Regions from separate parts of the Fictibacillus sp. NPDC058756 genome, predicted to be linked through region 2. Evidence: riboswitches for the same ligand, from Rfam matches in the RefSeq annotation. Region 2 holds a riboswitch; each other region holds the start of a gene.
What was found. A riboswitch is a leader RNA that binds a small molecule or an ion and turns the genes downstream of it on or off. The one in region 2 is predicted to bind S-adenosylmethionine.

Region 1 (10,901 bases), 1.2 Mb from region 2:
AAAGACTGGATTTTTCCCGTCGCATATAATCCTAAAATGCAAGCCCCTAGACATGAACTTTCGTAGACTTCCGGAACGGATAATTCAGTATCAAATATGTCCGACATCATCTGACGCCAAATTTCTGATCTTGCAAATCCTCCCGTTGCTTGAATACGAGTTACAGGACCATCCATGCATTCAACCAAAGCCAAGTATACGGTATACAGGTTGTAAATAACCCCTTCAAGAGCTGCTCTGATCATATGTTCTTTCTTATGAGACAGTGTCAGGCCAAAAAACGAACCACGAACATCTGAGTTCCATAAAGGTGCACGCTCACCTGCTAGATAGGGATGGAACAATAATCCATCGGCACCTGGTCTAACACGTTCAGCAATCTTGGTTAAAATTTCGTATGGATCGATTCCCAATCTCTTAGCTGTTTCAAGTTCAGACGCAGCGAATTCATCCCTGATCCAGCGCAGTACAACTCCGCCATTGTTGACTGGTCCTCCAATGACCCAATGATCTTCAGTCAATGCATAACAAAAGATTCTTCCTTTTGCATCTGTTTGAGGTTTATCGATTATAGTTCTAATCGCACCGCTTGTACCAATCGTGACAGCTATTTCGCCTTTACTGATCGCATTCGCCCCTAGATTTGATAACACTCCGTCACTTGCTCCTATAATAAAAGGAGTATCTGGGTCAATTCCTATCTGTTTAGCCAAATCAGGATGGCAGTTTTTAAAAATAGCTGTCGTCGGCACCAAGGAAGATAATTGTTTCCTCGATATTCCGGCAACATTTAATGCTTTTTCATCCCAGTCCAAATTATTTAGATTCATCATACCCATTGCAGATGCAAGGGAATAATCAACGACGTATTTATTAAAGAGCTTATAAAAAATATATTCCTTAATGCCAATATATTTTTTTACCTTAGCTGCTGTCTCGGGGAGGTCATTCACTATCCAAGTAATTTTGCATAATGGACTCATTGGATGTATAGGTGTTCCGGTCATTTTGTATATCTCGTGTCCATTTAACTCTTCTTTAATATTACGAGTCCATCCTTCACTTCGATTATCTGCCCAGGTGATGCAAGGTGTTAACGGCTGATCACCATGATCCATAGCTATGACACTATGCATGGCACTGCTAAAAGAAATGAAAGAAATTTTGTTTTCCGAAAGACCAGATCGTTTCACAACATTTGTAAGGGCTTGCATAACAGCTGAAAAAATTTCTTCAGGATCTTGTACAGCAGTTGAAATATCAGGAGTATGAAGGGGATATCCTATATTTTCCTGCTGAATAATTTCACCGATTTCATTAAATAAAACTGCTTTTGTACTCGTGGTTCCAATGTCGACTCCTATCATATAGCTAGTCTTACTTTCTGTTTGTGCGTCGATATCTAACATATAGTTACTCCTTTTCTTGCTCCCGTGCTTTAGAAAGCATTCGTTGTGACATCCAAAGATCATCCACTTTTCCCTGAACATCATCAAAGTTTTGATGCAAGGATTGAATCATAATATCTCTATCTTTTGTATTGATTGCATCAATATAAAGTTCATGGTTTTTAACAATTCTCGATAGATCATCATATTTTTCATTAAAATGCATCCGCATTGATAAAATTATGAAGCTTTCCATAACAGGTTTTATATTGTTCCAAATCATTGTAATGTAGGAATGATTAATTGCACGAATGATCGTTTCATGAAATAACACGTCTTGAATGGCAAATTCATCTGCATCTTTATATTTAATAGCAATCTGCATCATTTCTAAAATCTTATTAAGTTCTCTAACTAAACTCGCAGCATCGAGCTTCACAAGGCGTTCAAACACAAATGTTTCGATAAGCAGACGTACATCGTAAATTTCTTCAACTTCTTTATCGGATATTCCGACGACTACCGCACCCATCCGCTCTAAACGGATAAGATTTTCATTTGCCAAGATCTTTAAAGCTTCCCGGATAGGAGAGCGGCTTACATTGTATTCAGCAGCAAGTTTATTTTCGGAAAGAATGGTACCGCTTTCAATAAAACCTGAAATAATGCGCATCCTAAGTTCACATGTTACACGCTCACCAGTTGATGCCTTTGAAAGCCATTTTTCAGGATATAGTGACTCGTGGTTTTCCATAAAAAAATAACCTCCTTCATTGATGTTAGTATACTTGTATACAAGTATTATAATATAAGCTTTTAATAATGCAAGCGCTTTTATTCGTACAATTAAAGTTCTCAGTTTTGGAATTTAAAAGGGGAAGGGGAGTTTTCATGAGGCCGATCGGCATAGATGATTACATAAATAAAGAGCTGGATCAAAAGTATAATATCTTTGATCCAGCCCTTTTCTTTACAAACTCAGTCAAACATCTATGAGCCTTAGTATCTGTAATTTTACCTTACGTTAGCTTTTTCACTTGTATTCGTCATTATTTTGCCGATACAATCGCATGCAAAATGCATCTTTTGAGTCCAATTCTGTTTTGCTAAAGTTCGCTAGGAGAGAGAGCAATTGCTTCTAATGCATGATCGAGATCATAAATAAGATCATCTACTGTCTCTATTCCGATCGAAAGTCTGATTAACTCAGGTGAAACTCCTGATTTTCTCTGTTCTTCCTCAGATAACTGCTGATGCGTTGTGCTGGCAGGATGGATGATTAATGACTTAGAATCTCCCACGTTAGCCAGATGAGAGAAGATACTTACATTTTCAATTAGTTTTTTGCCTTCTTCAACGCCGCCTTTAACACCAAACGTAAGAATAGCTCCCGCCCCTTTAGGCAAGTATTTTTGTGCTAACTCATAATAGGGGCTGCTAGCGAGACCAGCATAATTTACCCAATCTACTGAAGGATGGTTTTCTAAGAACTGTGCTACTTTAAGGGTATTTTCAACATGCCGCTCCAAACGCAATGACAAGGTTTCCAGCCCTTGAATAAACAAAAATGAGTTAAATGGCGAGATGGATGAACCCAAATCACGAAGCAACTGGACACGAGCTTTTAAAATATATGCAAGCGGACCGAATACTTCGGTATAAACGATGCCTTTGTAGCTTGGATCTGGCTCTGTTAAGCCAGGGAACTTACCGTTGTTCCAATCAAATTTGCCTGAATCAACGATTACACCGCCAACAGATGTACCGTGGCCGCCAATGAATTTTGTTGCGGAGTGTACGACAATATCAGCACCATGCTCGATCGGACGACAAAGATAAGGTGTAGCAAGCGTGTTATCAACAATAAGCGGGACACCGGCATCATGAGCAATATTAGCAAGACCTTCGATATCTGCTACATCAATTTTTGGGTTTCCAATTGTTTCAACATACACTGCTTTTGTTTTTTCTGTGATTGCATCTTTAAACGATTGAAGGTTATCGATGTCAGCAAACCGTGTCTCGATCCCGAGTTTTGGCAAAGTCACAGAGAAGAGATTGTACGTTCCGCCATAAAGAGAAGTAGAGGCAACAATTTCATCGCCTGATCCAGCGATATTGAAAATAGCATTCGTAATGGCAGCCTGACCGGAAGCAACAGCTAGTGCCCCCACACCGCCTTCTAATTTTGCAATCGTCTGTTCAAACGCATCTTGTGTTGGGTTCATTAAACGGCTATAGATATTTCCGAATTCTTTTAAAGCAAATAGATTTGCTGCATGTTCAGTACTGTTAAACTGATACGATGTTGTCTGATAAATCGGTACCGCTCGAGCACCTGTAGCAGTATCTACTTTCTGTCCTTCATGCAATGAAATTGTTTCAAACCCGTACTCTCTTTTTTGTTCGCTCATTTTCAAATCTCTCCTTATTGTTTAAATTTTTTTGTCATCCAATATGAATTTCAGATTCAACTTATCCATTAAAAAAGACCTCTTCCAAAAGAAGAGGTCCCGATGATATCACACGATCGAAGTCTCATCTTTCAGAACGTAAGCTGTTCTGCTGAAATTAGCACCATGCATTTCTGCTGGTTGCCGGGCTTCATAGGGTCAGTCCCTCCGCCTCTCTGGATAAGAAGATTGAATATTGAATTAAGGACTATAATACATAGCTAGCAATCAATAGTCAACTGAATTTTTTAAATATTTCGGATTTTTATTTTCTTCATTACTTTTTTTCGGAATGCTTTTTACTGTATAGATAATGCCTACTGCCCAAAATGCTGCAAGAACAAAATAAATGGCAATCATTACATGAGATGACAAACCAATGGTTAAAAACAGTGTCCTAACATTAGTTATGATGATCAGTCCTCCAACTAAAACCCCTAAAATGTGTGCGGGAATTATTCGGACAAGCCATGCTGCAATAGGAGCTGCAACGATACCGCCTGCCATGAGGGCACCAACCCATAGCCATTCAACTTGCTCCCAGCCCAATGAAATAAAGAAACCAGCAGATGCTGAAACAGCTACAGCAAATTCACTCGTATCAACGGAACCTATAACTTTTCTAGTTTTCATATCTTTTGCCATAAGGACAGGTGTTGTTACAGGACCCCATCCACCACCCCCTGTCGCATCCAAAAATCCCGCTAGTAAGCCAAGGGGCATAAGCTGTTTTTTTGAAAAAGAGTTATCAGAGGGTGCCGTCTTTGTTTCTCCAAGTTTATAGAGAAAACGAAACAAAATATAGATTCCAAGAATAATAAGAAATAGAGAAACATAGGGTTTCACAATATCTCCTGGAAGGCTGCTTAAAAAACAAGCTCCTAAAAATGCGCCGATCGAGCCCGGCAGTATTAGACGGAGAACCACCTGTCGATCAACGTTTCCAAATTTGATATGGGATACTCCTGATGCAGCTGTTGTCACAACTTCAGCAAGGTGGACAGAGGCGGAGGCTGCCGCGGGCGCAATCCCCGCTACCAAGAGCAGAGAAGTCGAAGTAACCCCATATGCCATTCCAAGTGAGCCGTCGATCAGCTGTGCCATAAGTCCAATAAGCGCTAGAACTATTAACTTTTTCATCAAAATCCTCCTCAAAATAAAAAGGCCCTTAACAAGTCATGTTAAGAGCCTTCGGTTTTTCCGATCAGCAATGCGGATGAAATTTTAGTTATTACTATATGTTCCAGGAAGACAAATTGTCAACTGCAGGTTTAATTTTTTCAGAAAAAATAAAAATAAAAAAATTAGGGCTTGATATCTGTTTCAGATGTGATATGATTTTTAAAAATTAAACTCTTATCCAGAGTGGTGAAGGGAACTGGCCCGATGAAACCCGGCAACCTGCGATTCGTAAGGTGCTAACTCCAGCAGAATGTTTTTACATTTTGGAAGATAAGGTAATACGTTTACCTCCACTATCTTTCCGAAATGGGAAGGTTTTTTTATTTTATTAGAGATATTTTGTAAAAAAGGGAGGCCAGTGGAGTGGCGAACGAAAAGAGTGAAAACGATTTTCTTCCTCAGCTTCAGAAAATGCTGAGCAACATCAAATTTGGATCCATAACTTTAATTGTGCAAGATGGAAAAGTGATTCAACTCGAAAAAAACGAAAAGGTACGAATTAAATAGCGCTGACTAGAAAACTAGAGGCGGTTTTAACGTAAAGGGCATGTCCCTTAAAACGTTAAAGCCGCTTTTTTGTTGGTCTATTTGTTTTTCATGAAGGAGGTAAAAAATTGCTCACTTATGAAACATGGGATAACAACATCCAAGAGTTTAATAGTAACAACCTTGAGAAAGGTGCATTAGATGTCCTGAAATGGGCGTATGAAATGTATGGCGACGATCTCGTATATGCGTGCAGCTTTGGAATCGAAGGAAGTGTTTTAGTAGATCTTGTTTCCCAGGTCAAACCAGATGCTCAAGTAGTCTTTTTGGATACGCAGCTGCACTTTCAGGAAACATACGAAGTGATTGATGCTGCAAAGAAAAGGTATCCATGGTTGAGAATTAAGCTTAAGACACCCGCCTTATCACTTGAGGAACAGGCAATTAATCATGGTGAAGAGCTTTGGAAGGTAAATTCAAATCAGTGCTGCAGCATTAGAAAAATAATCCCTTTAGAAGAAGAGCTCAACGGCGTAAAAGCATGGCTTTCAGGATTGCGCCGTGAACAGTCGCCTACGAGGAAAAACACGCAGTTTATTAACAAAGATGAGCGTTTCCGCAGTATTAAGATTTGCCCGCTCATTCACTGGACGTGGAAAGACATATGGCGATACGCCCATAAACATAATCTGCCGTATAATACATTGCACGATAATGGGTATCCAAGTATCGGCTGTAAACCTTGCACTAAAGCCGCTATTGACCCCGAAGATATCCGTTCCGGCCGCTGGTCAGGAACTGGGAAACTAGAATGCGGTCTTCATGAAGGCTAAGAAAAATAGGAGGAGAGAAACAATATGGCAACTTTACATGCACACGGAGGAACATTAATTAATCGGTTTAGACCGGATACACCGTATGAGCACATACAAAAAGAAGTTGAACTCGATGCAACAGCACTTAGTGATCTTGAATTAATAGCGATCGGAGCATACAGCCCATTAACCGGTTTTTTAAATAAAGCAGACTATCAATCTGTCGTAGATCGTATCAGGCTGAGTGATGGAACGGTTTGGAGTCTCCCGATTACATTGCCAGTGACCCATGAAACCGCACAATCTCTTAGTACAGGAGAAGATGTTCGGCTCGTGTGTGATGGCGAGACATACGGAATCTTGCAAGTTGAGGATATCTATTTCCCAGATAAGCATATTGAAGCAGAGAAAGTCTATAAAACTTCTGACATAGAACATCCAGGCGTAAAGAAGCTGCTGGAGCGACCAACGATTTATGTAGGCGGGGAAATCACGCTCGTTAAACGCCCTGAAAAAAAATCCTTTAAGAACTACCACCTGGACCCAAGTGAAACTAGAAAGAAGTTTAGCAGTTTGGGATGGAAAACAGTTGTTGGTTTTCAAACAAGAAATCCTGTGCATCGTGCACACGAATACATTCAAAAAACTGCACTAGAAACTGTTGACGGTCTATTTCTAAACCCGCTTGTCGGCGAAACAAAGTCAGATGATATTCCAGCAAATGTGCGCATGGAAAGCTATCACGTACTTGTTGAAAACTATTATCCGAGTGACCGTGTATTCCTTGCTGTATTTCCTGCAGCGATGCGCTATGCCGGACCGCGCGAAGCCATTTTTCACGCACTTGTGAGAAAGAATTATGGCTGCACACATTTTATTGTTGGCCGTGATCATGCTGGTGTAGGCAGTTATTACGGGACGTATGAAGCTCAGGAGATCTTTTCACAGTTTACCGCCGATGAGATCGGTATCACCACACTCTTCTTTGAACACAGCTTCTATTGCACAAAATGTGAGGCCATGGCTTCTTCTAAAACGTGTCCGCATTCGAGTGAACATCATGTGATTTTATCTGGAACGAAAGTAAGAGAACTTCTAAGAAATGGGGAATTGCCTCCAAGTACATTCAGCCGCAAGGAAGTAGTTGAAGTATTGATCGATGGATTAAAACGACATGAAGAAAACCAACTTAAAGGAGGTACAAATGAGCACACTGCACAATACCGTCTGGCACGATAGTTCCATAACAAAAGAAGATCGAAGAAAGCAAAACAATCATTCGAGCTTTGTCCTTTGGTTTACAGGATTGTCCGGATCAGGAAAGTCCACCATTGCTAATGCACTAGCAAAAAAGCTTTATGAACAAAACATCCGAAACTATGTGCTTGACGGTGACAACATCAGAAATGGATTGAACCGTGATCTATCGTTTTCAGATGAAGACAGAACAGAAAACATCCGCAGGATTTCTGAAGTTTCTAAGCTGTTTGTAGATAATGGAACAGTTGTGCTGACAGCATTCATCTCACCATTTATACAAGACCGTGAAAGAGCAAAAGAGATTGTTTCAGAAGAAGAATTCGTCGAGATCTTTGTTTCATGCCCGATCGAAGAATGTGAAAAACGGGACCCGAAAGGACTGTACAGCAAAGCTCGCAAAGGAGAGATTCCTGATTTCACTGGAATCGATTCCCCCTACGAGGAACCGGTGTCTCCTGCTCTTACGATTCAAACAAATGAAAAGAATGTATCTGAGAGTGTAGATGCAATTTTGACTTTTTTGCAAGAGAAAAAACTTATATAAAAGGGACTGATAATATGGCATATGAAAAAGCGTGGGCTGATAATCCTAAGCTCAATAAAACAGAACAAAGGAAGCTCGTAAAAGACGGATTAAAAATATTTGAAGATATCCCTCATTACTCAAAAAACGGATTCGCCTCTATACCGAAAGAAGAGTGGGACAATTTTAAGTGGGCAGGTCTGTACTTACAGCGACCGAAAGAAGATGGATACTTCATGATGAGGGTCAATGTACCATCTGGCATTTTAAGCTACGAACAAGTAAAAGCTCTTGCTCACATATGCAAAGATTATGGAAGAGGCGTGTTTGATATCACGACACGACAGGCTATTCAGTTTCATTGGCTGACCATTGAACAAATCCCGGATATATTTAAACGTTTAGAAGAGGTTGGGCTTTCAAGTGCAGGGGCATGCGGTGATATTACGAGAAATATTATGGGGAATCCGATTGCCGGGATAGATCCTCATGAACTATTTGATACATCAGAGATTGTAAAAGAAGTGTATGAATTCTTTCAGCACAATGAAGATTTTTCTAATCTGCCGAGAAAATATAAGGTGTCCATCAGTTCTAATGTGAATAACAGTGCGCATGCAGAGATTAATTGTGTAGCCTTTACTCCGGCTTATAAAGAAGTTGATGATCAAGAGATTCCTGGTTTTCATATTAAGATTGGCGGTGGTTTATCGTCGCGGCCGTTCTTAGCGCAGCCGCTTGATGTCTTTATAGAACCGCATCAGGTAAAAGAAGTAGCTATTGCGATTACTACCATTTTCCGTGATTACGGCTATAGGGAAAAACGCCACCTCGCGCGACTTAAATTTTTAATGGCAGACTGGGGACCAGAAAAATTCAAAGAGAAACTCTTAGAATATACAGGACAGCTTCCTTCAAAAGGCAGAGATGCACTTCAAGGCTGGAACGGCGGATATTTCTATGGTGTTCATCCTCAAAAGCAAGAAGGATTAAGCTATATTGGCTTTAATGTGCCAGTCGGACGATTAGATGCGGATGAAGTGCTGAAGCTTGCAGAAATAGCAAAGTTATATGGAAACGGTGAGATCCGAACTGTAAATTCTCAAAACTTAATTATTCCTAACGTGAAACACGAAAACGTTGAATCGCTGCTTCAAGAAGATATCTTTAAACGAATCACGACACAGCCTCTTTCTTTTATCGGCCATTCTGTTTCCTGCACGGGTATTGAATATTGCAATCTAGCACTGGTTGAAACGAAAGAAAGAATGCGCCGAATCGCTGAAAGCCTGGATCAGAGAATCACACTTGACGTACCGGTAAGGATTCATATGGTCGGCTGTCCAAACTCTTGCGGACAGCGTCAGATCGCAGATATCGGTCTGCAAGGCGTACTGTTAAAAACAAAAGATAAAAAGATGGTGCAAGCCTTTGAGATTTACGTTGGCGGAACACTTGATGATGGTGGAAAGTTTAATGAAAAGCTGAAAGGAAAGTTTCATGCTGATCTTCTTGATGAAGTACTAGTTCGTTTTCTGGATCATTTTAAAGAAACGAAGCTTCCTCTAGAAACTTTTTTCGATTATATCAACAGGGTGGGTCTTGAACCTCTTCAAATAAAGCTAGATCAAATCTCAGAGCAATTAGAAGAAAAAGTTTCGTAAAAGGAGGTCTTCCTATGTATTTATACCGGTTTGAAGTGAGCTTAAAATCAGAAGTTATTCCTGTTGTAATAGCCGCTTCAACAGATGAACAGGCGTTTCAGCTAGTAGATGTTGAACTTGAAAAGTATTTTTTGAAACAGCCAAATGTTGAGGAGATTTCACTCTACGAAAAGAAAAAAATCCGGAGCGGTAATGGGTTTGTACTATATGAAAGGGAAACCATACTAAATCCTTAAGGAGTGATGATGATGGGAAAAGTTTATCTTGTCGGAGCCGGCCCTGGCGATCCAGGGTTAATTACTGTAAAAGGCTTGCGGTGCATACAGAAAGCAGACGTGATTTTGTATGACCGATTGGTGAATAAGGAACTTTTAGCTCATGCAAAACCAGAGTGCGATCTTATCTATTGCGGCAAACTGCCAAACTACCATTCCATGAAACAAGAAACAATCAATAGCTTTTTAGTAAAGCACGCTCAAAAAGGCAAAACAGTAACCCGTCTTAAAGGCGGCGACCCATTCGTCTTCGGTAGAGGCGGAGAGGAAGCAGAAACACTTTCAAAAAGCCGTATAGAATTTGAAGTAGTACCAGGTATCACTTCAGGAATTGCAGCTCCTGCATACGCAGGTATACCGGTTACACATCGGAACATCGCTTCAAGTTACGCGATTGTTACTGGTCACAGGAAAAAGGGTGAAGAAGAAGAGTTGAAATGGGACTGTTTAGCAAAAGGGATTGATACTTTAGCGATCTACATGGGTGTAGGTAACCTTCCCTATATCTGTGAAAAGCTGACAAAACACGGTAAAAGCAAAGATACTCCGGTTGCTCTTGTTGAATGGGGATCATTAGAAAATCAGAGAACCGTAACGGGTACATTAGAAACCATTGAAGATATTGTGATTCGTGAAAGAATCGAAAATCCAAGTATGATCGTTGTTGGAGAAGTGGTGCGACTCCGAGAGGAACTTAAGTGGTTTGAACAGCTTAATGAAGAACCAGTTGAGATGACTGCTATTAGCGGAGCACTTTAGATGAAAGCGTTACTTTTTATCTGTCATGGCACAAGACTGCAAAAAGGCCGTAATGAAGCAGAAGAATTCGTAAAGCAATGCATGGCTTCAGTTGAT
Region 2 (10,901 bases):
GAGTGAATCAACGATTCAGGATGGTGCTCATAAGAGATTAGCTGAAACAGCGGATAAGCTACAAGGAGTCTAATCTTTTTATCTGTTAGATAAAGTGTGCCACAATGGTGACTAAGGAGGGATTCGTTTATGGTTACGAGTGTTCATGATCGAGCGGTGCTGCATAACGGTGTTCAAATGCCTTGGGTTGGTTTAGGTGTTTATAAAGCAGAAGATGGTGATGAAGTCATCCAGTCCATTAAATGGGCACTTGATGCAGGGTATAGAAGCATCGATACAGCCAGTCTTTATAACAATGAAGCAGGAGTCGGACAGGCTATCGCCGAGTCAGATGTACCAAGAGAAGATCTTTTCATCACAACAAAGGTCTGGAACACAGATCAAGGATATGACGAAACACTAGCGGCTTTTGATGCGAGTTTAGAAAGGCTAGGGCTGGAATATGTTGACCTTTACCTCATACACTGGCCTGTTCCTGGCAAGTATAAAGAAACATGGAAAGCTCTTGAGAAGATTTATAGCGAGGGCCGTGCAAAGGCTATTGGTGTTAGTAACTTCAAGCAGCATCATCTTGAAGATCTAATAGCAGATGCAGTGATTAAGCCGATGGTGAACCAGGTGGAATATCATCCTCGTCTGACACAAGAAGATCTTTTAACATACTGCAAACAGCAGGGAATACAGCTTGAGGCTTGGCGTCCTTTATTAAAAGGTGAAATTTTTGAAGAACCAACTTTAGTGGAACTTGCTGATAAGCACAATAAAACCGTTCCACAAATTATTTTAAGATGGGATCTCCAAAATGGAGTTGTAACGATTCCGAAATCGGTAACGCAGCACCGTATTGAAGAAAACATTGATATATATGATTTTGAGCTGACGAATGAGGATATGACTCGGATTTCCGCTCTTAATCAGGACAAGCGGAACGGTGCTGATCCTGACGATCCTGAATTTTATAAGCAGTTTTAATAGATGTAAAAGCAGTCTTTCTCATATGAGAGGACTGTTTTTTTATTTAATAAATGTGCCAAAATCTTATTTAAAGGCTTTATCCTAAAAGATTGTAGCTTAATAGGAATTTTTGTTCGATTCTCTTCATTGAAAAGTTGATTGGAGTGCAAGGTGCGAGACTCCTCGAAAATGAAAAATCACATTTTCTTCGTGCGATGTAACGCTGTCGAAGCCTTCCTTGTCCTACGGGATGAGTGGGACAGGTGAGACTCCTGACAAAGCAAAGCGCTAGGAGGACACCCCGTGGAAAGCGAGCATCCTGGAGCGGAAATCAACCCTTTCAAGAGCAACAAAGGTTGCGAAAATAGCCTATTAAAAAAGAAAAAAGATCAGATCAGGCGATGCCCGTAGTTTTAAAAAAAGAATAACGGGAAAAATGATATACGTAGACGACTGAAAGGAAGTGCTAACATGTCAAAACGGATATTGATTGTCGTAACAAATCACCAAAATATCGGAAATAATAAAACAGGCCTTTGGCTTGAAGAGTTTGCAGTCCCTTATAACGAATTTCTCGATAAAGGATATGACATAACAGTCAAAAGCATTAAAGGCGGCAGTATTCCTTTAGATCCGAACAGCTTAGATGGAGTCGAACAAGATCAATATAAAGAGGCATTATCATTCTTGGAAGATACAGCTGAACTTAGTGCAGATGATGCAGTAAGCTATGACGCAATCTTCTTGCCAGGCGGACATGGGACAGTCTTTGACTTTCCGAAAAGTGAAGCTCTAAAGGAAGTGGTAAGCCAGATGGCGCAGACAAATAAGGTAATCGGAAGTGTTTGTCACGGACCTGCAGGACTGACAACAGCGACACTGAAAGATGGATCTTCTATTGTAAAAGGAAAGACCGTTACAGCCTTTACCGATGAAGAGGAAGAAGAAATGCAGCTTACGAAAGAAGTGCCATTCTTGCTCGAAACAAAACTTCGCGAACTTGGTGCAGAATTTCAGCGAGCTGGAAAATGGGAAGATTTTGCCGTGACAGACGGAAATCTTGTTACCGGGCAAAACCCGCAGTCCAGCAGAAGTGTAGCGCTTCGCATGATCGAAGTTCTTAATAAACAATAACATACAATTTACGAAACGGCCGGCTCTTGCTGGTCGTTTTTATATGAAAGTGACAGCATCATTTAGCTGTTGTTTGTCGAAAATTCGATAAATATCTGTAAGTGTGGAATTAATAAAGATTACCACAAAATAATTCCTAATTACCCTGGATAAATCAGCTATTACCCTGTAATGATTTTTTGGTGATTTGTGTCATTCACCTATCGGGTAAAGTTGAGTATTTTATTAAGGAAATTAGAAGTGTGGGGGAATGTTTGTGGGCTACTATATTCGTGTGGAGGAAAACGTCAGAATTTATGTAGAAGATGTTAATCCTAGCGGTGAAAAAACGATTCTTTTTATTCATGGATGGCCGGCAAATTATAAGCTTTTTGAGTATCAGTTTAATCAGCTGCCATCGATGGGTTTTAGATGCATCGGAATTGATCTAAGAGGATTCGGTAAATCTGATAAACCTTATTCGGGCTATTCATATGATCCATTAGCAGATGATATCTTTGCAGTTGTACAGACATTAAAGATAAAGGATTTCACGCTTGTTGGGCACTCAGTCGGAGGGGCGATTTCAATTAGGTATATGGCTAAACATGGCGGTTTTGGTGTTTCAAAGCTTGCTTTGCTTGGAGCTGCTGCACCAAGTTTTACAAAGCGTCCAGATTTCCCATTCGGTCAGACTGTTGAAGAAGTTAACACACTTATCTCTGGTACGTATAAAGACCGGCCTAAAATGCTTCAGGGGTTTGGAGATATTTTTTTCTTTAAATATGTAACGGCTCCTTTTTCCGACTGGTTCTTTCAGTTAGGTTTAGAAGCTGCAGGATATTCGACTGCAGCTGTATTAGGATCATTACGTGATGAATCGCTTTTTGCGGATCTAGGTAAAATTCAAGTCCCGACACTTATTCTGCATGGTGTTCATGATCAGGTTTGTCCTTATCCTTTAGCACTAGCGATGAATAAAGGAATACCAAATTCGAAGCTTGTTCCGTTAAATAACAGCGGGCACGGACTTTTTTGGGAAGAGTGGGAGAAAGTGAACAAAGAACTTTCACAGTTCATAGGTTAAAATTTTATCATTTGTAATACATCACATGAAGATGTTCATGGTGATCGAGTGTTGCGAGCAGAATATCAGGTAATTTTGTGTTCTGTTTTTGAAGTTGTTCCAAAAGCCATGCCTCATTTTTTCCTGTTTCCGAAAGCTCTTGTTGATTGATTTTTCCTTCTTTAATAACAACCTGAGGATAATCGAAAGGCTTTGGAGGCAAGTTTAAATCTTTTTGAATAACAGTTTGGTATTGCGGCTGTAAAAATGAAGTAATGGTACCATTGGATTCAAACAAAGCGAGTGCGACTTCTTGAATATCTATTACCCTATGTTTTCGCAGTTCAGAAAACAAAACGTCTATTGAAATCCGTGCTTTTTTCAAGTTTTTATATAATATTTGACCATTCTTTACTAACAGAATAGGTGCTGGATCTATTAATTTTCTAAGTGGGTGCCAATGCAGACCGGTCATGGTTGTAGTCACATAAAGAATAACAAGAACGGACATTGTGATAAGGGAACCTTTAAGACCAAGATGCTGGTCAGACAGGGGATGGGCAATGATGTTTCCAAAGATAAGAGCCATAATGAAATCCAATAAACGAAGCTGTGAGAAAGATCGCTGGCCCATCAATTTTACAGCAAACAGCATAAAGAAGAAGGCAACGATTGCCCTTAAAATCCATTCGATCGCCAATAAATTCTCTTGTGCTTGATAAAAATCCAGCATACTAGCAGCACCCCGTTAAACTTGATGCATTTAGTATGGTCGTAAAAAATGACTTTTTAACCAGAAATAAATTATAAAAATAGTTTGACTATTCTTGCGGGTATGCTACAATCAATTTTAAATTAAAACTTAATCGAATTTCTTCTTATCCAGAGAGGTGGAGGGACTGACCCTATGAAGCCTCGGCAACCAGTACAAGTTGTGCACGGTGCCAATTTCAGAGGAAGCTTAAGATTTAAGCTCCGAAGATGAGAAGCAAGCGGGTACTTTTTTTCGTTATTCCACCCCTTCGCTCTTTTCTTTGAGTGAAGGGGTTTTATTATTTTAAGGAGGTGTAAAGCTTTAAAAAGGAGTGAAAGTATGGCAGTACTTTCACCCCGGGCTGCGATGATCACCCCTTGAGGAGGGCTTAAGAATCGCTTAAACATTTTACCATGTGAAGCGAAATGTCGTCCAATTCAAGGGATATAAACCTTGAGGAGGAAAAGAAAATGAGTGAGTTAAAATTTGCGTATTGGGTACCGAACGTTAGCGGAGGGTTGGTTGTATCTAAGCTTCCGCAGGAAACAGATTGGACATTTGAAGCGAACAAACGCTATGCTCAAATCGCAGAGGATTCCGGATTCGATTTTGCACTTCTTCAGACGCGTTTCTTTGCAAGCTATGGTGCTGAATATCAGCTGGAGGCGGCCACGCTTGCTGCAGCTTTGGCGAGTGTTACTAAAAAGATAAATCTTATCTCAGCTGTTCATCCGGGGCTTTGGCATCCAGGTGTATATGCGAAGATGATGGCAACACTCGATAATATCTCTGGCGGCCGGGCGGCGATCAACGTCGTGAGTGGGTGGTTTAAAGGGGAGTTTACCGGATATGGAGAACCTTGGCTGGAGCATGACGAGAGGTATCGCCGTTCTGAAGAATTTATTAAAGTTATAAGAAGTTTTTGGACAGAAGAAGAGACAACGTTCAAAGGTGATTTTTACAGAATAAATGGCGCTCCGCTGAAACCGAAACCTGTTCAAAAGCCGACACCGCCAATTTTCCAAGGCGGTAACTCAAAGGCTGCAAAAGAGATGGCAGCAAGAGTTTCGGATTGGTATTTCATGAACGGAAACACGACAGAAGGATTCAAGAATCAGATTGAAGAAGTGAAGGCTTTGGCAGAGAAAGAAGGCCGTACTTTGAAATATGCGGCAAACGGATTTGTGATTGTAAGAGATACAGAAGAAGAGGCTGTTCAAGTTCTGCGTGATATTGTTTCAAATGCTGACGTTGAAGCGGTTGAAGGATTTGGTGAAGCCGTAAAAGAAGCAGGGCAATCGTCTAAGGAAAAAGAGGGAATGTGGACAAATTCTACATTCGAGGATCTCGTCCAGTATAATGATGGATTCAAAACAGGTCTGATCGGAACACCTGAACAAGTGGCAGACCGCATAATAGAGTTGAAGCAGCTAGGCGTTGACCTTGTTCTGACCGCCTTTTTACATTATGAAAATGATTTGAAAGACTTTGGAGAGAAAGTGATACCGCTTGTGAAAGAAAAAGAAGCTCGATTGAAGGAAGAGGGAGTGCTTGTTTAATTTTTTAAGTGAAAAACATGTGAAAAGTCGCCGTTTGTGGCGGCTTTTTTTTATTTTAGGTAAAGGTCGTTGGGGTTGTAGTTTTGGTTAGGGATGTCGAAATTTCTATAAACTTATCTTTACCTTGAATATATTTAAAATTACCGTTGATAAAACAAATTTATCCTATTACGTGCCTTTATACAGATCAAATACAAGTGTGATGCATAGAACAAGGGCGGATGGCAGTGAAATCAACACTTCTGATGAGAACTTGCCAGCTTAAACTGTTAAAAGTACCGCTAATGAGATTTATCTTGTACATTCTCATTAATTTATATCAAAATACAGGGACTTTAGACCTTATCGTCGCTACCAGCCTTAAAAATATATGGAAAGAAAGTGAGAAATTTTTATCATTGACGATGATAATCATTATCATTTAAAGTGGTACATGTAATTAATAATGAGAATCATTTTCAGTAACGTGAATTCAATTAAACCTTAAGGAGGAGCAAACATGAGCACTCTACAAATAGAAATGAACGAACTTTACCTTAAACAGCAGGAAAAACGGGAGTCGAACGCGAGGTCCTATCCAAGACGGATCCCGATTGCTATAGAAGAAGCTGAAGGAATCTATGTAAAAGATGCAGACGGAAGAAAATTCATAGATTGTCTGGCAGGAGCAGGGACGCTGGCACTTGGCCATAATCATCCGGTCGTAATCGATGCGATTGAAAAAGTGCTTCATAACAAGCGCCCATTACATACACTGGATTTAACGACACCAGTAAAAGAAGAATTCGTGAGTGAAGTGTTTGATAGTTTACCAGAAGAATTCGCGAAGCGTGCAAAGATTCAATTTTGCGGACCAACTGGCGGAGATGCGATCGAAGCTGCAATCAAACTTGTAAAAACAGCGACAGGAAGAAGAAGCATTCTATCTTTCCAAGGGGGGTATCACGGAGCAACACACGGAACGATGGCTCTTTCCGGAAACTTAGGACCTAAGCAGAATGTTCAAGGTTTAATGCCAGATGTTCACTTTATGCCATATCCGTATGAATATCGCTGTCCGTTTGGAATGGGTGGAGAAGATACAGCGAAAATCAGCGCAAAATATATCGAAAACCTTTTATATGATCCGGAATGCGGAATTCTTCCTCCAGCAGCTATGATTTTAGAAGTTGTTCAAGGGGAAGGCGGATCTATTCCTGCACCAGTTGAGTGGCTGCGTGAAATTCGCAGAATCACAAAAGAACGCAACATTCCGCTGATCATTGACGAGGTTCAAACTGGAATTGGCCGCACAGGTGAGTTGTTTGCATTCCAGCATGCAGATATCGTTCCCGATGTTGTTGTTTTATCAAAAGCTATCGGAGGAAGCTTGCCGTTATCCGTCGTGATCTATGACCGGGAACTTGATAAATGGGGACCTGGTGCACATATCGGAACGTTCCGAGGCAACCAGATGGCGATGGCCGCAGGAACAGCAACTTTAAAATACATCAAAGAAAATAACGTATCACAGCATGCAAAAGAGCTTGGTGAGAAGCTTATGCTTGAACTATCTATTCTTCAAAATGAGATTCCCGAGATCGGTGATGTTCGCGGACGAGGCTTAATGGTTGGAGCAGAGATCGTAAATCCTAAAATCCCGTCAGGACAAAAAGGAACATTCGCAGCACATCCTGAACTGGCTAGCCGCATACAACGAGAATGCTTTAATAGAGGCTTGATTTTGGAAGTCGGAGGCAGACATGGAAGTGTCATTAGATTCTTGCCGCCTCTTATCATTACGGAAGAACAGCTTGATAATGTGATCGCAATATTTAAAGATGCGGTAAGAGCCGCGCTCAAATAGAGGTGCAGAATGAACATAACTGATTTTGACCGTTTTTTTCTAAATAACAGTGAAGCTGGATTGCAAAGTTTTCAGGACATCGTGTTTGAAGCGCAGCACCTTTTAAGTCATTTTTATAAAAACAATACAGATGCATATAACGGCAAACAGCCGCATGACATTGAAAAAGAGTTGAATGCTTTGTCTCTCACTTCAAAAGACGGAGACGATCCCTTGATAGTTCTTGAAGATGTAAAAGAAAAAATCGTTAAGAACAGCATTCACGTATCACACCCGACAAGCATAGGGCATCTTCATTGTCCTCCGCTTGTCCCAGCCATTGCGGCGGAACTGATTATCGGTGCGCTTAATCAGTCAATGGATTCGTGGGATCAAAGTTCAGCAGCTACTTATCTGGAAGAAAAGCTGATTCACTGGGTAAGCGAAAAATTAGAGCTTTCAAATAATGCAGATGGCACGTTTACAAGCGGAGGCACTCAATCAAACTATATGGGATTGCTGTTAGCCCGTGACCATTTTTGCGCCGAAAAGTGGAACTGGAACGTAAAGATTAAAGGTCTGCCGCCTGAAGCGAATAAGATGCGCATTCTTTGTTCTGAAGATGCTCATTTCACGGTAAAAAAGTCAGCATTTCAGTTAGGTCTAGGAGAACAGGCTGTAGTAACCATCGAAACAGATCACAACAAAAAAATGAATGTTTATGTTTTAGAGGCAGAAATTCAACGGTTAAAATCAGAAGGGTTATACCCGATGTGTGTCGTTGCAACAGCAGGAACCACTGATTTTGGGAGCATAGATCCGATTCAGAATATAGCGGTGACCACTGAGAGGAACGGTCTATGGCTGCACGTTGATGCTGCGTATGGCGGAGCATTAATGCTGAGTGAAAAACATTCAAAAAAACTCGCAGGCATCGAACAAGCAGACTCGATCACCATCGATTTTCATAAACAATTTTATCAGCCAATCAGTTGCGGTGCTTTCTTTGTGAAAAATAAAGAAAACTTCCGACACCTGGCACACCATGCAGACTACTTGAATCCCGAAAATGATGAAGACGACGGTCTCGTTCATCTCGTAAGCAAATCGGTTCAAACAACAAGACGGTTTGACGCATTAAAGCTTTTTATGTCACTTCGAATCGTCGGAGAAAAAAATTTTGCAAGCATGATTGATTACACGCTTCACCTTGCAAGTCAGGCTGCAGGTGTTCTGGATCAAAACGAGCAGTTCGAAGTCTGTAACAGAAACCCAGAAATAAATGCCGTCGTTTTCCGATATGCAGATGGCTATGCTAACAACCTGGATGAACTGAACATGTATATCTATAAAAGAATCCTTCATACAGGTACGGCTTTGGTTGCCAAAACAAAAGTGAACAGCCAAGTATTTTTGAAATTTACATTGCTTAATCCGCGAACGACCATCGTGGATATTGAAGATATTCTTCATAGCATTTCTCAATTTGCAGCAGAGTACGAAAACAGGGGGATCACCCAATGACAAACCATAACCAACGAGCAGAAAATGCGAGTATGCAGAGTTTCTTAAACTGCTATCTTAGAGAAACACAAAATTTTATAGAAGTTGAAGGTGAGATGAATCACTTAGAATGGAACGGAGATGCGCCAAAGAGATGGGTAAAGGTATCTCTCTTGAACCAGGATTCCGCCATTTTTGCAGCGGTAAAGCATTGGTCATTAACAGGCAGACATCTGTTTCACTTTCCTATTCTTTATCAAACAGGTGAGAAAGTGATAACGCTTGATTACGTTTCGCTCGTATCGGTTCTTTCGAAGGAACTGCTTCTGAATCAAGATCGGGAAGATGCGGAAGACGAATTGATGCTGCGCACGATTCTTAGCAAAAAGAATGTACAGCGGTATTTAGAAGAGCGAGAAAATGATGCAGCTGATTTAGAGAAAAGTGAATTTGCGTTTATTGAAGCAGAACAGTCTCTTCTTTTTGGCCACCTTCTTCATCCAACACCGAAAAGTAAGCAAGGAATGAGTGAAGAGCAGGAATCTATGTATTCTCCAGAACTTAAGGGGACGTTCCAGCTGCATTTCTTCAAAGCAGACAGGGGGGTTGTCGATCAGGATTCAGCAGACAACATTACTGCTGAAGAGATAACGATGCAGCTGCTTCAGAAAGATAAAAACTTTGTTCAAACGATAGAGTGTGATGAACGATCCATCTTTATCCCTGTGCATCCACTGCAGGTTCCTGTACTTTTCCAAGATTCGTCAGTTCAAGCGTTGATCACAGAAGGAAGTTTAAGCTACATAGGTCCGTATGGAGAGCCTTTTTCAGCTACTTCTTCTATGCGCTCAGTGTACAGCCGTGATTTTAAATATATGTTTAAGTTCTCTGTACCTGTGAAGATTACAAACTCACTTCGTGTCAATTTGGAAAAAGAACTTCATAGGGGAGTGGAGGTTTCCAGGCTTATGCAAGCGAGGATGGGACAAGAGCTGAAGGAGATCTATCCATCGTTTCAAATCATTCAGGACCCGGCATTCTTAAACATTCCAACAGTAAAAGAAACGTCAGGGTTTGAAGTGGTAATCAGAGAAAACCCGTTTTATGAAAATGACAAAAATGCGAGTTTGATAGCAGGGCTTTGTCAGGATCACGGATTTGAAGGGGAATCACGAATCGGAGCTATTATTCAGGACCTCGCTCAAAAAGAGAACCGATCAACGGAAGAAGTGAGCAAGGACTGGTTTGGCGAATACTTATCAATCGCTCTAGATCCGATGCTGTGGCTGTATGAAACATATGGTGTAGCACTTGAGGCGCATCAGCAGAACTCGATCGTCCAGATGGAGAATGGCTACCCGAAGCATTTCTATTATCGTGATAATCAAGGATACTATTACAGCGAATCGAAAGCAGACAAGCTGGTGGAACAGCTGCCTGGACTTAACCGGAAGAGTGTAACGATCTGCAGTGATGAAGTCGCGATCGAACGCTTCCGTTATTACTTCTTCATGAACCACTTGTTCGGACTGATCAATGGATTCGGTACAGCTGGTCTTATAGAAGAATCAGAGCTTATGAAAATGTTGCGAAACAGGCTGATGCATCATGATAAACTGACGGGTGGCAAATCAGCATTATTAAGAAGTTTGCTAGATTCGGAGGAGCTGCCTTGCAAAGCGAACTTGCTTACACGTTTTCATGATATGGACGAGCTTGTCGGTTCTTTAGAAACGCAGTCCGTTTATACGAACATTTCAAACCCATTACAGAAGGTGTTGACTTCAAATGTTTCTAGCGTTTAGTTTCTATGATTCAACCATTGAGAAAACACTAGCTTTTGTAAAAGTAGAATTAGAGAGGGATGTGGCACTTCTTCATAAGTGGCAGCAGCAGCCATATGTCATTCCGTTTTGGAAGATGGATATTTCCTTTGAAGACTATGAAAAACACCTGAAACATTTTTTAGCAGACAAGCATCAGACTTTGTATTTAGGTTTGATCGATGGCGTTCCGATGAGCTACTGGGAAACATATTGGGTGAAAGGGGATGTGGTTGAGAATTGCTACGACCTGCACCCCGAGGATCAAGGGATCCACCTTTTGATCGGAGAGGAAGCATACCTT
Region 3 (10,901 bases), 2.9 Mb from region 2:
CGGCAGCATCAAGGATTTGTAAATGATGGCTTGTATCTGACCGCTGTTCTTAACTATTGGCGGCAACAAAAGAGCATAACAAATAAACGCAAAAACGCTTAATTTTTCTTTCGCTTGCCTTTATCCAAATTGTTTTAGTTAAGAACGCTCACGCTCACAAACACACCATCCTTTCCATTGATTACCCTTATTATATGTAATTAATTTACAAACTGTCAATAAAGAAAAGGGCACTATGTACCAAAAGCTATACCCTATGAGCCTAAATAAACGTTCTATGAGCCAATCAAATTTTACATATAAAAAGAGGATGTCCCGTAAAAGAGACACCCTTATCCTGATTAAAGATTTATTGACTTGTCTTTTTCCTTTTTTATCTGTTTACTCCTTAACTGTCCGCAAGCAGCATCAATATCTGTTCCGTGCTCTTGGCGGATTTTACAGTTGATTCCGTTCTTTTTGAGTGTGTCATAGAAAGCTAAAACGGATTCTTGTGCACTTCTCTGGTACTGACTGTGCTCATCAACCGGGTTATATGGGATTAAGTTAATATAAACTTTTTTCTTTTTATCCTGAAAAAGGACTGCAAGTTCATTTGCTTCCTTTATATGATCGTTCACATCTTTAAGCAATATATATTCAATCGTTATACGGCGGTTTGTCTTCTCAATGTAATAATTGATCGAATCCATCAGTTTTTCTAGAGGGTACGAACGATTAATTTTCATGATTTTAGTACGCAGTTCATTGTTTGGTGCATGCAAGGATATAGCTAAGTTTACAGGGATTTTTGTATCGGCAAATTCATAAATTTTGTTAACAATCCCGCTAGTCGAGACAGTGATGTGTCTGGATCCGATAGCAAGACCTTTTTGATCAATGATAATCTTTAAAAAGTCTACCATGTTCTCAAAGTTATCAAAGGGCTCTCCTATTCCCATTACTACGATATGACTTACTTTCTCACCTTTTCCCGCATCGTCCAAATGATGCTGAACATTCATGATTTGTTCAACGATTTCATCGCTAGTTAAATCACGAGTTTTCGTTAATAAGCCGCTTGCACAAAAACTGCACCCTATGTTGCAGCCTACCTGTGTTGTAACACATACAGAGAGGCCGTATTTATGCCTCATCAACACTGTTTCAATTAAGTTGCCGTCCTTAAGCTTAAATAGAAATTTAACTGTACCATCAGATGCTTCTTGTTTAACATGATGCGATAACGTATGAATGACAAAACTCTTTTTTAATAGATCTATACAATCTTTATTTAAGTCAGTCATCTGAGAGAAATCTGTTACTCTCTTCCGGTAAAGATAATCCCATACTTGTGATGCCCGGTATTGTTTGTGTCCATGATCTAAAAGCCATGCCGCAAGCTGTTCAAATGTTAATCCATAAATGGAATTAGTTATCATAAAAAGACCTCTTTTCAAAACCTTAAACTTATTCCTCTATACTACTGAAAACTTATCATTCCCACAATGTTATCATGCCATTTCCAATACATTCATATTAAAATCTCATCTTTTAAACCATACTATATTCTGGGTCTTTCATAATAATTTGTTTAGCTTTTTTATGCAGTTATATAAGCCATTTAACCTATATAGGTTGTAATTTCCATTTACGAATAAATAATAACCTGTAATAATAGATAAGCCAAAAACTTTTGACAATAATAAATATTTCAAAGTATTATATTTAAAGAACTAAAGGAGGTTGTCTTATGTCAGACATCAATAGACAGAAAATTGTGGACAGTGTTCCTCAAAAAGGCTTCTTTGGACATCCTAAAGGTTTGTTCACTCTTTTCTTCACTGAGTTTTGGGAGCGCTTTTCTTACTATGGAATGAGAGCAATACTGATTTATTACATGTATTACGAAGTTTCAAAAGGTGGTTTAGGAATTGATCAAACCACTGCATTAGCAATCATGTCTATCTATGGTTCACTCGTATATATGTCTGGAGTTATCGGTGGTTGGTTAGCCGACAGAGTTTTTGGTACATCTAAAGCTTTATTCTATGGTGGTATTTTAATTATGATCGGTCATATTGTCTTATCACTTCCAGGCAATCTGACTATGTTATTCGTATCAATGGTGTTTATCGTTATTGGGACAGGCTTACTTAAACCTAACGTATCAAGCGTTGTAGGTGACATGTATGCACCAGAAGATAATCGTCGAGATGCAGGATTCAGTATTTTCTATATGGGTATTAACTTAGGTGCATTTCTATCTCCGTTAATTGTAGGGGAAGTTGCAAAAACGAGCTTCCATCTAGGATTTGGGATTGCAGCCGTTGGTATGCTATTAGGACTAATTGTATTTGTTGTTACAAAGAAAAAAAATCTTGGCCTTGCGGGTACTTTTGTGCCAAACCCATTATCTCCATCTGAAAAGAAAAAATATTCTTTAATCGTTGGGATAACAGCAGTAGCATTAGCCGTTATTTTAGGAACTACAATTCCTGCTGGTATTTTTACACTTGATGTCTTCATTACACTTGTTGGTATTTTCGGTATTACAATTCCGACAATTTACTTTATCGTAATGTATCGCAGTCCAAAAACGACTGCAACAGAGCGTTCAAGAATTATCGCGTACATCCCGTTATTTATTGCATCTGTAATGTTCTGGGCTATTCAAGAACAAGGTTCTACAATTCTTGCTGTATACGCAGATAAGCGTACAGATCTTGAATTTGCAGGTCTAACGATCTCACCAGCTTGGTTCCAATCATTGAACCCATTGTTCATCATTGTTCTAGCACCTTTATTCGCTTGGATTTGGGTGAAGCTTGGTGATCGTCAACCAACAGTACCAAAGAAATTTGCTTTAAGTTTATTATTTGCTGGATTATCGTTCCTAGTTATTCTTCTTCCTGCATACTTTGGTGGAGAAGACGCACTAGTTAATCCATTATGGCTTGTTCTTAGTTACTTTATCGTTGTACTTGGCGAACTTTTATTATCACCTGTTGGCCTTTCTGCAACAACGAAGCTGGCACCTGCTGCTTTCTCTGCACAGACAATGAGCTTATGGTTCTTATCTAGTGCAGCTGCACAGGCAATTAACGCACAAATCGTTAAGTTCTACACTGATAAAACAGAGATGATGTACTTTGGAGTTATTGGTGGAGTAGCTATTCTACTAAGTGTTATCCTATTCATGCTTTCACCTAAGATTCAAGGGTTCATGAAAGGTGTTCGTTAATCTAAATTCATTTACGCCACTGGTATAATGGGATTCCATTATACCAGTGGTTTTTTATTGCAAAAAAAAGAGCCTCATTAGCTTTTGTTTTTCTCTCTCATAAATCATCATGATTTCCTCTTCTCATTCAAGCTGTGAGTAAATTATAATCTATTTTCCCTATCGGCTAGTAACGACATTTTTGTATGCATCCATTTTTATAATACTAATTGTTTGTCCAAACATTTCAGACAAGCTTGCGTAAGATAGATTATGGAAGAAGGTACAGTCATTGTCCTTTTCCTAGGTTCACATATAGAAGGGGGTGTCTATTGTGCTACCAATCTTATTCCCATTAAAAAAAAGAAAGAAAGCTTGCAAGAAGAGACCTGCATAAGCTTAATTTTTTTAACGAATAGTCACTTAGAAAACCGGGCGACCCCCCGGTTTTTTGTCATTTACCTAAATGAAAAAGCCCTTTTCATCAGGAACTGGGATTCTATCCAAACCATTTTTGGACAACCACATATAGTACAAGCAAGGGGGAATTTAATAAAAATAAACAGCTGTGCTTAAACAGTATATTCATCCATTTTTTATTAATCTTTTCTCCTTTGCAGAGTAATATAAGGGGGAATATTTTTGTATATTCGCAAGTGGATTCCTGGTAAAGACAATCCTGTTTTAGTTGATATGGTAGTTAACAACTTTCAAGTAAAAAAAGAAGTCATCCAGCTTATTTTAGGGATGGCTAATGAGGTCATGGTTGTTTGTGACAGCAGTGATAGGATCGCAGGTTTTGTTAGTTACCGCTTTAGATTAGGCAATATGATTTTAGTAGATTACGTTGTGCTGGATACAAAGCATCAAGGAAAAGGAATCGCCAGTTCTTTTCTTCCAGTTTTTGAAAACCATCTATTAAAACAAGGCATTCAAGTGGTTTATGGTACTGTGGATGAAGATAACACGGATGCTCTTAGAGCTTTTAAACAATGGGGCTTTGAGGTACAAGGACAAATCGGTTCAAGTATCGTTATCCAAAAAAATCTTACAGGTTCAAATCAGCAAAACCGTGCTCGTACTTCTAATGTAAGGAAGCTAAGTTCGCCTCCATCACTAGGTTTAACCATGTGATTAAATTAGCAGATCCATAATAATTGTTGGGTCTGCTTTTTTTGTGCTATTAATTTTAAAAACTGGCCCGTTATGTTGAGCCAGCTTGTCTGTTTTTAAAATATATATATGAGACTGTTTGTCCTAAAAGTTTGTTGGATTTTGCAGGTTCGTTGGTCTTTTTAATTTCTTAGGTGCTCTTAGGAACGTATTTTCACTGCTGAAAATCTCATCTATAGCTCTTTCGTTCCAATCATTGTTATACTCTTGATCGCTGCATATACATCCACTTAAATCGTATCGAAACAAACCACAGTGCGGGCAATTATTCACTATCCATCACCCCCCATTTTTCAACATAACATATTCTATGAAACCGTATAAAAAAGGTAACGGCTATTGCTAGATATATTAATAAAAATGGATGTTTTCGCAAACTTATAGTGTTTGAGCGGTTGATTTCCACACCAATATGCTCGCTTTCCACGAGGGGCGTGCGGTGAGCCCACTCGTCGCTTTGCGACATTGAATGGTCTCTCCTGTCACACTGATTCCGTAGGACAAGGAAGGCCACGGCAGCGTTACATCGCACGAAGAAAATGTGGTTTTTATTTTCGAGGAGTCTCGCACCTTGCGCTCCAATCAACTTGCTAACGAAGGGTCTTAAAAAAGCACCAATCTTTTAAAATAGAGCCTAAAAAAAATTTATAGTAAACTCATTTTGAAGCAGTTTTCTTATTCATCCATTCAGGTTTATGGAATTGTTCAAACTCTCTATTGATTACTTTTTTAAATTCTTCAGATTCAACAGCTGCTTTAAGATCTTTAGCCAACTTTGAATTCTTATCTTCTTCTAAAACAACGATTCGATTAATGATTTCTTCTGGAAGCTTATCCTTTACAATTGCGTCCTCTAAGTTTAAACCTGATGAGATCGCAAAGTTTCCATTGACCGCTGCTAAATCAACAGATTCTAATGTTCGGGGAGTTTGAGCCGCCTCTACTGGCTGAAATTTAAGCTTCTTCGGATTTTTTGTAACGTCTTTTTCTGATACGCGCAACGGATCTGCTTTATCATCAATCTCAATTAATCCGTTATCTCTTAAAATCGTTAAACCGCGAGCTAGATTTGTTGGATCATTTGCTAGTGCGACCGTGCTCCCAGGCTTAATTTCTTCAAGCGATTTAAATTTGTTGGAGTATATGCCGATAGGTGCTGTTGGAACCGTCACTACACTTGATAATTTCATATTATTTTCTTTTGAAAAAGCGTCCATATACACCTTATGCTGAAACAAATTTGCATCCAGCGAACCGCTCTTAAGTGATATATTCGGCTGTACATAATCATTGAATTCCTTAACCTCGACTTTGTATCCCTTTTTCTCTAAATATGGCTTTACTCCTTTTTCAAGCATATCGCTATATGGAACGGTAGCTCCGAGTGTAATATCTTTCTTTTCCCCTTCTCCTGAAGCTCCACATCCAGCTAAAGCAATGATGGCTGTGAGCCCTATGATTAAACGAGTTATTTTTTTCATTCCTCTCTCCACTCCTTTTCTATTGGTTAGTTTCCGCTAGAACTCTTCGATACTTTGCTGCTGGATGGTCACTTGGCAATAAGCTCTCTCCATGCGGAAATAATTTTTCCCTCAACGTTCCTTTGCTGTACTCTTTTTTATACAGTCCTCTTTCTTGAAGGACCGGTACGACCAGTTCCACAAAAGCTTCCAGATCACCCGGAGTTACAAGGTGATTTAAGTTAAATCCATCAACACCAGAGCCCTCAAACTGAGCTTGAATCCCGTCTGCTACTTGTTCTGGGCTGCCAACAATATAGCTTCCCCTGTCAGGTGACTCAAACCGGTTCAACACTTCTCCTACAGTAAGTTTTTTAGGTGCATCCTTTGTAAGTGTGGCAGCCTTGTAATGACCGCCTTCTGTAGACTTTGTATATTCAAATGGAAGGTCTGGATCAAGCTCTTCGTATTCAGCAATATCATATCCGCTTGCCCCATACTGTGCTTTTGCTGCATCAGAGCTCCAAACCTTTGAATATTCCTCAAACTTCCGCTCTGCTTCCTCTGTAGTTTCTCCAACAACAACGTTTAGGAAAGAAAAGATTTTAATATTCTCAGGGTTCCGTCCATGTTTTTTTGCTCGCTCTCTAATATCATCTGCATAGAAACGAATCCTTTTTGCTGTCGGACCTCCTACAAAAATACACTCAGCATGTTTTGCGGCAAAATCACGCCCTCTTTCTGAGGTGCCTGCCTGATAAATAACAGGTGTTCTTTGCAGGGATGGCTCGCTTAAATGAGGTCCCTCCACTTTAAAATACTGTCCTTCGTGGTTGATCTCATGTACTTTTTCAGGATCGACCAGAGTGTCCGTCCCGATATCTTCAACAACCGCACCATCTTCCCAGCTGTTTTCCCAGAGCTTATAAGACACTTCTAGATACTCATCAGCAATGTTATAACGCTCATCGTGTTTAATCATATCCTCCAGGCCAAAATTTCTGGCTGCATTAGGAAGATAGGAAGTAACGACATTCCAGGCAATCCTTCCTTTCGTTAAATGATCGAGTGTAGAAAAACGGCGTGCATTTCCAAAAGGCTGTTCATATGTGGTACTAACCGTAATTGCAAACGATAAATTTTCAGTTACACTAGCCATCGCTGAGATAAGCAGAGCGGGATCATTTAACGGAACCTGCAGTCCATCCCTGATTGAAGGGGCTTTACTCTTTTGATAAACGTCATAGACACCTAGAACATCTGCAAAAAATATGGCATCAAACTTCCCTTTCTCCAGCAGCTTGGCATATTCAATCCAATAATCTAAGTCTTTATAACCCTTATGCCGTTTATTTTCCGGGTGCTTCCAAAGTCCATGAGAGTTATGCATGGCACTTGTCATCTCAAATGCGTTTAACAAAATTTCTTTACTCAAAATGATTTCCTCCGTAACGTATGAATTTTTTGTACCGCTCCCAAGAGAAAAAATAAAAACCACTTCATGAATAAGAAGAGGTTAATAAAATACGTGAAATGGAAAAAACGCATTTGATCTCTCCTTATCTATCAAGCTTGTAAGCTTGCTGGAATTGGCACAGTTCTAAAAATAGTTGTTGCCGAGGCTTCAAAGGGCCAGTCCCTCCACCTCTCTCGATAAGAAATCGATAGTATTCAATTTATCAACAGAATATACAGGAATAAAAATAGTCTGTCAACGCACTTTCCCAAAATAATATAAAAATTTTAAGTTTTCAGTTTTTCGTTGACAATATGCTACCTGGTATCTTATAGTGATGACAATTAATATTTATAATCTATTATTCTTATCACGAGTCAGGGGAGGAACTGGTCCTAAGATCCTGCAGCAACCGCTTATCTTTATTAGATAAGAAAGGTGCTAATTCCAGCAGACATGCTAGTGTCTGAGAGATGAGAAAGAGTTCTTTAACAATGTCCTCTTTCGTCATTTTGAAAGGAGGATTTTTTTATGTCCTCTGAAAAAATAATTGCAGGGGGAAAAATTCGTGACAAAAACTTATGTTGAAGCAGAGCATGATAAGAAACAAACAAACATTGAAGAGATTTTAAAACAAGCTGAAGAACTAAAAGAAATTTTCAGCACAAGAGCCGATGCGATTGATGCAGAAGGTACTTTCCCTTACGAGAATTTCGCAGATCTAAAAAAAATGAACTTCCTTTCTCTGACTATACCAAAAGAGTATGGCGGCAAAGGCCTCAACCTTCTTGAATATTTACAGGTGCAAGAAATTATAGCTCAAGGCGATGCCCCTACTGCTCTATCTTTGGGGTGGCACTTAGGTGTGATGCTTGAAACTGCTGAAAACTGGCATTGGCAAGGTTCAGCTTTTGAAAAAGTCAGCTCGTTAATTGTTCAGGAAAAATTACTCTTCAATTTAGCTCAGACAGAACGAGCTACAGGAAGTCCTTCAAGAGGCGGAACTCCTGGCACAACTGCAATAAAAGAAGAAAACGGCTGGCGATTGAACGGAAATAAAGCATTTACTTCTATGGCTGAAGCTCTCGATTATTCCATCATTACAGCAGACCTTAATCACACCGGTAAAAAGGGGTTTATTTTAGTTGATCATAAACGAGAAGGTGTCTCTGTAAAAGAAACGTGGGACAGCATATCTATGAAAGGCACCAAAAGTGATGACCTTGTACTAGAAGATGTACTTGTTGATGAAGAAGACCTCTTATTTGTAGAAGATAGCCGTTCAGCCACAGCAAGAGGATGGTATCTTCAAGTACCTGCCGTTTATATTGGGATTGCCGCCGCCGCAAAGGATTATGCGATAAAATTCGCTTCAGAATACAGTCCGAGTACTTTACCAGGTCCAATAAAAGATGTCCCGGAAGTAAGAAGAAAAATTGGAAAGATTGAACTGGAACTTTTTAATGCACGTCAGGTGTTATATGCTGTAGCACGAAAATGGGTCGAACAGCCAGAGCAGCGGACAAATATGGCTTCAGAGCTTGCTGCTGTTAAGCATATTGCGACGAACAGTGCGAACAAAGTAGTTGATTTAGCGATGAGAATCGTCGGGGCAAGGAGTCTTTCCGCTTCAAATCCGCTGCAAAGACATTTTCGTGATGTGCGTGCAGGACTTCATAATCCTCCGACAGATGATGCGATCGTTTACACTTTGGCAGATGCAGCACTATCGCAGGAGGAACATATATAAATACTTGAATAGATCTGTCAACTGACAGAAAATTTTCCTATCTCTCAAAAAATAGCTGCAGCATTAGTAGAAATAAAGCCTGACGGTATGAGAGAGCTGCATTGGCAGCCTAATAATGATGAGTGGCAATATATTTAGCAGGTAAAGCGAGAATGACGGCTTTTGCCGGGAATGGAACAGCGAGGACATTCGATGTAAGAGCAGGTGATGTGGGTTATGTTCCTTTCGCATTCGGTCATTACGTTCAAAATACAGGTAATTAGAGCCTTTGGTTTCTAGAATGTTTAAGAGCGACCGCTTTGCTGATGTGTCATTGAGTCAATGGATAGCTTTAACAACAAAAGAAATTGTTCAATCAAATTTAAATCCAAGTCCTGAGCTGATGAATTCCCTTAAAAGAAAAATGGCCTGGGGTTAAATATGATTAATCTTAAAGGTTTACTGTATAAAATCACCTTCTATTTTTTTATTGTTTCATGTGGAACATTATTAAAAAAACACCTTATACCTAACATGTATAAGGTATAATTTTCCTTACAAAACTCTATTTAGGGGAAATTAAAATGGCTGATAATAATGCATCGAACTACATACTCCATGCAAAGAGTAATCAATTTCATTGGGAAGGTAATGGGCTTCTCTCTATTAAAACCTTTTCATTCGGCAAAGCTCATTACAAAACAAATAAAGGTTACTTTGCTGTAGAAGAAGGCAGTTATCTACTCCTTAATGAAGGCCCATATACCATCACAATTGACCAATACAATGATGTTGAATCTTTTTGTGTTTTTTTTCAAGAGGAATTTGCAGGGGATGTTTTACGAAATATGTCAGATTCTTCGAGCCGATTATTAGATGATCCATTTAAAACAAGTACTCCTGCTTCCTTTTTTGATAAAACATATCAAAAAAGGAAAACGCTCGCTTACCAACTGAATCATTTAAAACATAGAGCTAGCGAATACAAAAATGATTCAGCCTTGCTGGATGAATATTTTCATCTTGTTATGCAATCTATCCTAAGGGATCAAATAAAGACTTTACGTGAAGTCGATATGTTAGATGCCATTCGTATGTCTACTCGTGAAGAAATTTATAAGAGAATTAACATTGCCCATGAATATATTAGAGCATTTTATGATAAACAGATCTCATTGGAGGAGATTGCGGCAGTGGCATGCTTATCACCTAATCATCTTTTAAGAAATTACTCAACGATCTTTAAGAAAACACCTTTTCAGCACATCACAGAGTTAAGAATGGCTAAATCGATTTCTCTGTTAAAGAATCTAGAATACTCGATTACGGATATTACGTTTGAAATTGGTTTGAAAAATCCTGTTTCATTTAGTAAATTGTTCAAACAGCATGTTGGCCTCTCTCCCCTTCAATATCGAAAAAAGGTGATATTGGATAAGAATTAATTTTTATAATTGCTTATCATGAAGGAGAAAACAATGAAGGAGAGGTTATTAATGACTATTCAAACTGATCGTATTCAAAAAGTTGGACAGATTGCAGTGCCGGTTCATGATATAGAACGTTCTATTCATTTTTATGAGGATATCTTAGGTCTAAAACTATTATTTCGGACAGAATCAATGGCATTTTTCGATTGTAAGGGGATTAGAATTCTTTTAAGTCTTCCTGAGAAAGAGGAGTTTGCCCATTCTAGCTCTGTCATTTATTTTCAAGTGGAACACATCAAACAAGCGTATGAAAGCCTTAAAGAAAAAGGTGTAACTTTTATAGATTCACCTCATGTCGTGGCAAAAATGAAAAATACCGAATCATGGATGGTATTCTTTAAAGATTCTGAAGGCAATACACATGGGTTGATGAGTGAAGTTGAGATTTATA

Region 1: it holds a riboswitch for S-adenosylmethionine, as region 2 does, so the genes downstream of both, ACFW35_RS08745 (homocysteine synthase) here and sfnG (dimethylsulfone monooxygenase SfnG) in region 2, are expected to answer to the same signal.
Region 3: it holds a riboswitch for S-adenosylmethionine, as region 2 does, so the genes downstream of both, ACFW35_RS00340 (LLM class flavin-dependent oxidoreductase) here and sfnG (dimethylsulfone monooxygenase SfnG) in region 2, are expected to answer to the same signal.

Annotation. Positions count from the first base shown of each region.
Region 1 is NZ_JBHYPU010000001.1:1,729,081-1,739,981, forward strand. It holds gene gntK (gluconokinase) at 1-1,367, opposite strand, end outside; gene ACFW35_RS08740 (GntR family transcriptional regulator) at 1,414-2,142, opposite strand; gene ACFW35_RS08745 (homocysteine synthase) at 2,495-3,802, opposite strand; SAM riboswitch class I at 3,924-4,028, opposite strand; gene ACFW35_RS08750 (sulfite exporter TauE/SafE family protein) at 4,070-4,981, opposite strand; SAM riboswitch class I at 5,195-5,300, shown strand; gene ACFW35_RS08755 (YezD family protein) at 5,387-5,530, shown strand; gene ACFW35_RS08760 (phosphoadenylyl-sulfate reductase) at 5,638-6,342, shown strand; gene sat (sulfate adenylyltransferase) at 6,367-7,563, shown strand; gene cysC (adenylyl-sulfate kinase) at 7,529-8,128, shown strand; gene ACFW35_RS08775 (nitrite/sulfite reductase) at 8,143-9,771, shown strand; gene ACFW35_RS08780 (DUF3906 family protein) at 9,786-10,007, shown strand; gene cobA (uroporphyrinogen-III C-methyltransferase) at 10,020-10,805, shown strand; gene ACFW35_RS08790 (sirohydrochlorin chelatase) at 10,806-10,901, shown strand, end outside.
Region 2 is NZ_JBHYPU010000001.1:2,929,475-2,940,375, reverse strand. It holds gene ACFW35_RS15100 (HIT family protein) at 1-73, shown strand, start outside; gene ACFW35_RS15095 (aldo/keto reductase) at 130-972, shown strand; gene ACFW35_RS15090 (type 1 glutamine amidotransferase domain-containing protein) at 1,426-2,088, shown strand; gene ACFW35_RS15085 (alpha/beta fold hydrolase) at 2,345-3,154, shown strand; gene ACFW35_RS15080 (DUF421 domain-containing protein) at 3,162-3,863, opposite strand; SAM riboswitch class I at 4,009-4,121, shown strand; gene sfnG (dimethylsulfone monooxygenase SfnG) at 4,358-5,446, shown strand; gene ACFW35_RS15070 (aspartate aminotransferase family protein) at 5,946-7,292, shown strand; gene ACFW35_RS15065 (pyridoxal phosphate-dependent decarboxylase family protein) at 7,302-8,795, shown strand; gene ACFW35_RS15060 (IucA/IucC family protein) at 8,792-10,579, shown strand; gene ACFW35_RS15055 (GNAT family N-acetyltransferase) at 10,596-10,901, shown strand, end outside.
Region 3 is NZ_JBHYPU010000001.1:62,837-73,737, reverse strand. It holds gene rlmN (23S rRNA (adenine(2503)-C(2))-methyltransferase RlmN) at 342-1,421, opposite strand; gene ACFW35_RS00360 (peptide MFS transporter) at 1,733-3,223, shown strand; gene ACFW35_RS00355 (GNAT family N-acetyltransferase) at 3,845-4,336, shown strand; gene ACFW35_RS00350 (hypothetical protein) at 4,460-4,648, opposite strand; gene ACFW35_RS00345 (MetQ/NlpA family ABC transporter substrate-binding protein) at 5,032-5,856, opposite strand; gene ACFW35_RS00340 (LLM class flavin-dependent oxidoreductase) at 5,876-7,270, opposite strand; SAM riboswitch class I at 7,392-7,495, opposite strand; SAM riboswitch class I at 7,656-7,771, shown strand; gene ACFW35_RS00335 (acyl-CoA dehydrogenase family protein) at 7,860-9,041, shown strand; partial or broken gene ACFW35_RS00330 (cupin domain-containing protein) at 9,066-9,469, shown strand; gene ACFW35_RS00325 (helix-turn-helix domain-containing protein) at 9,605-10,465, shown strand; gene ACFW35_RS00320 (VOC family protein) at 10,523-10,901, shown strand, end outside.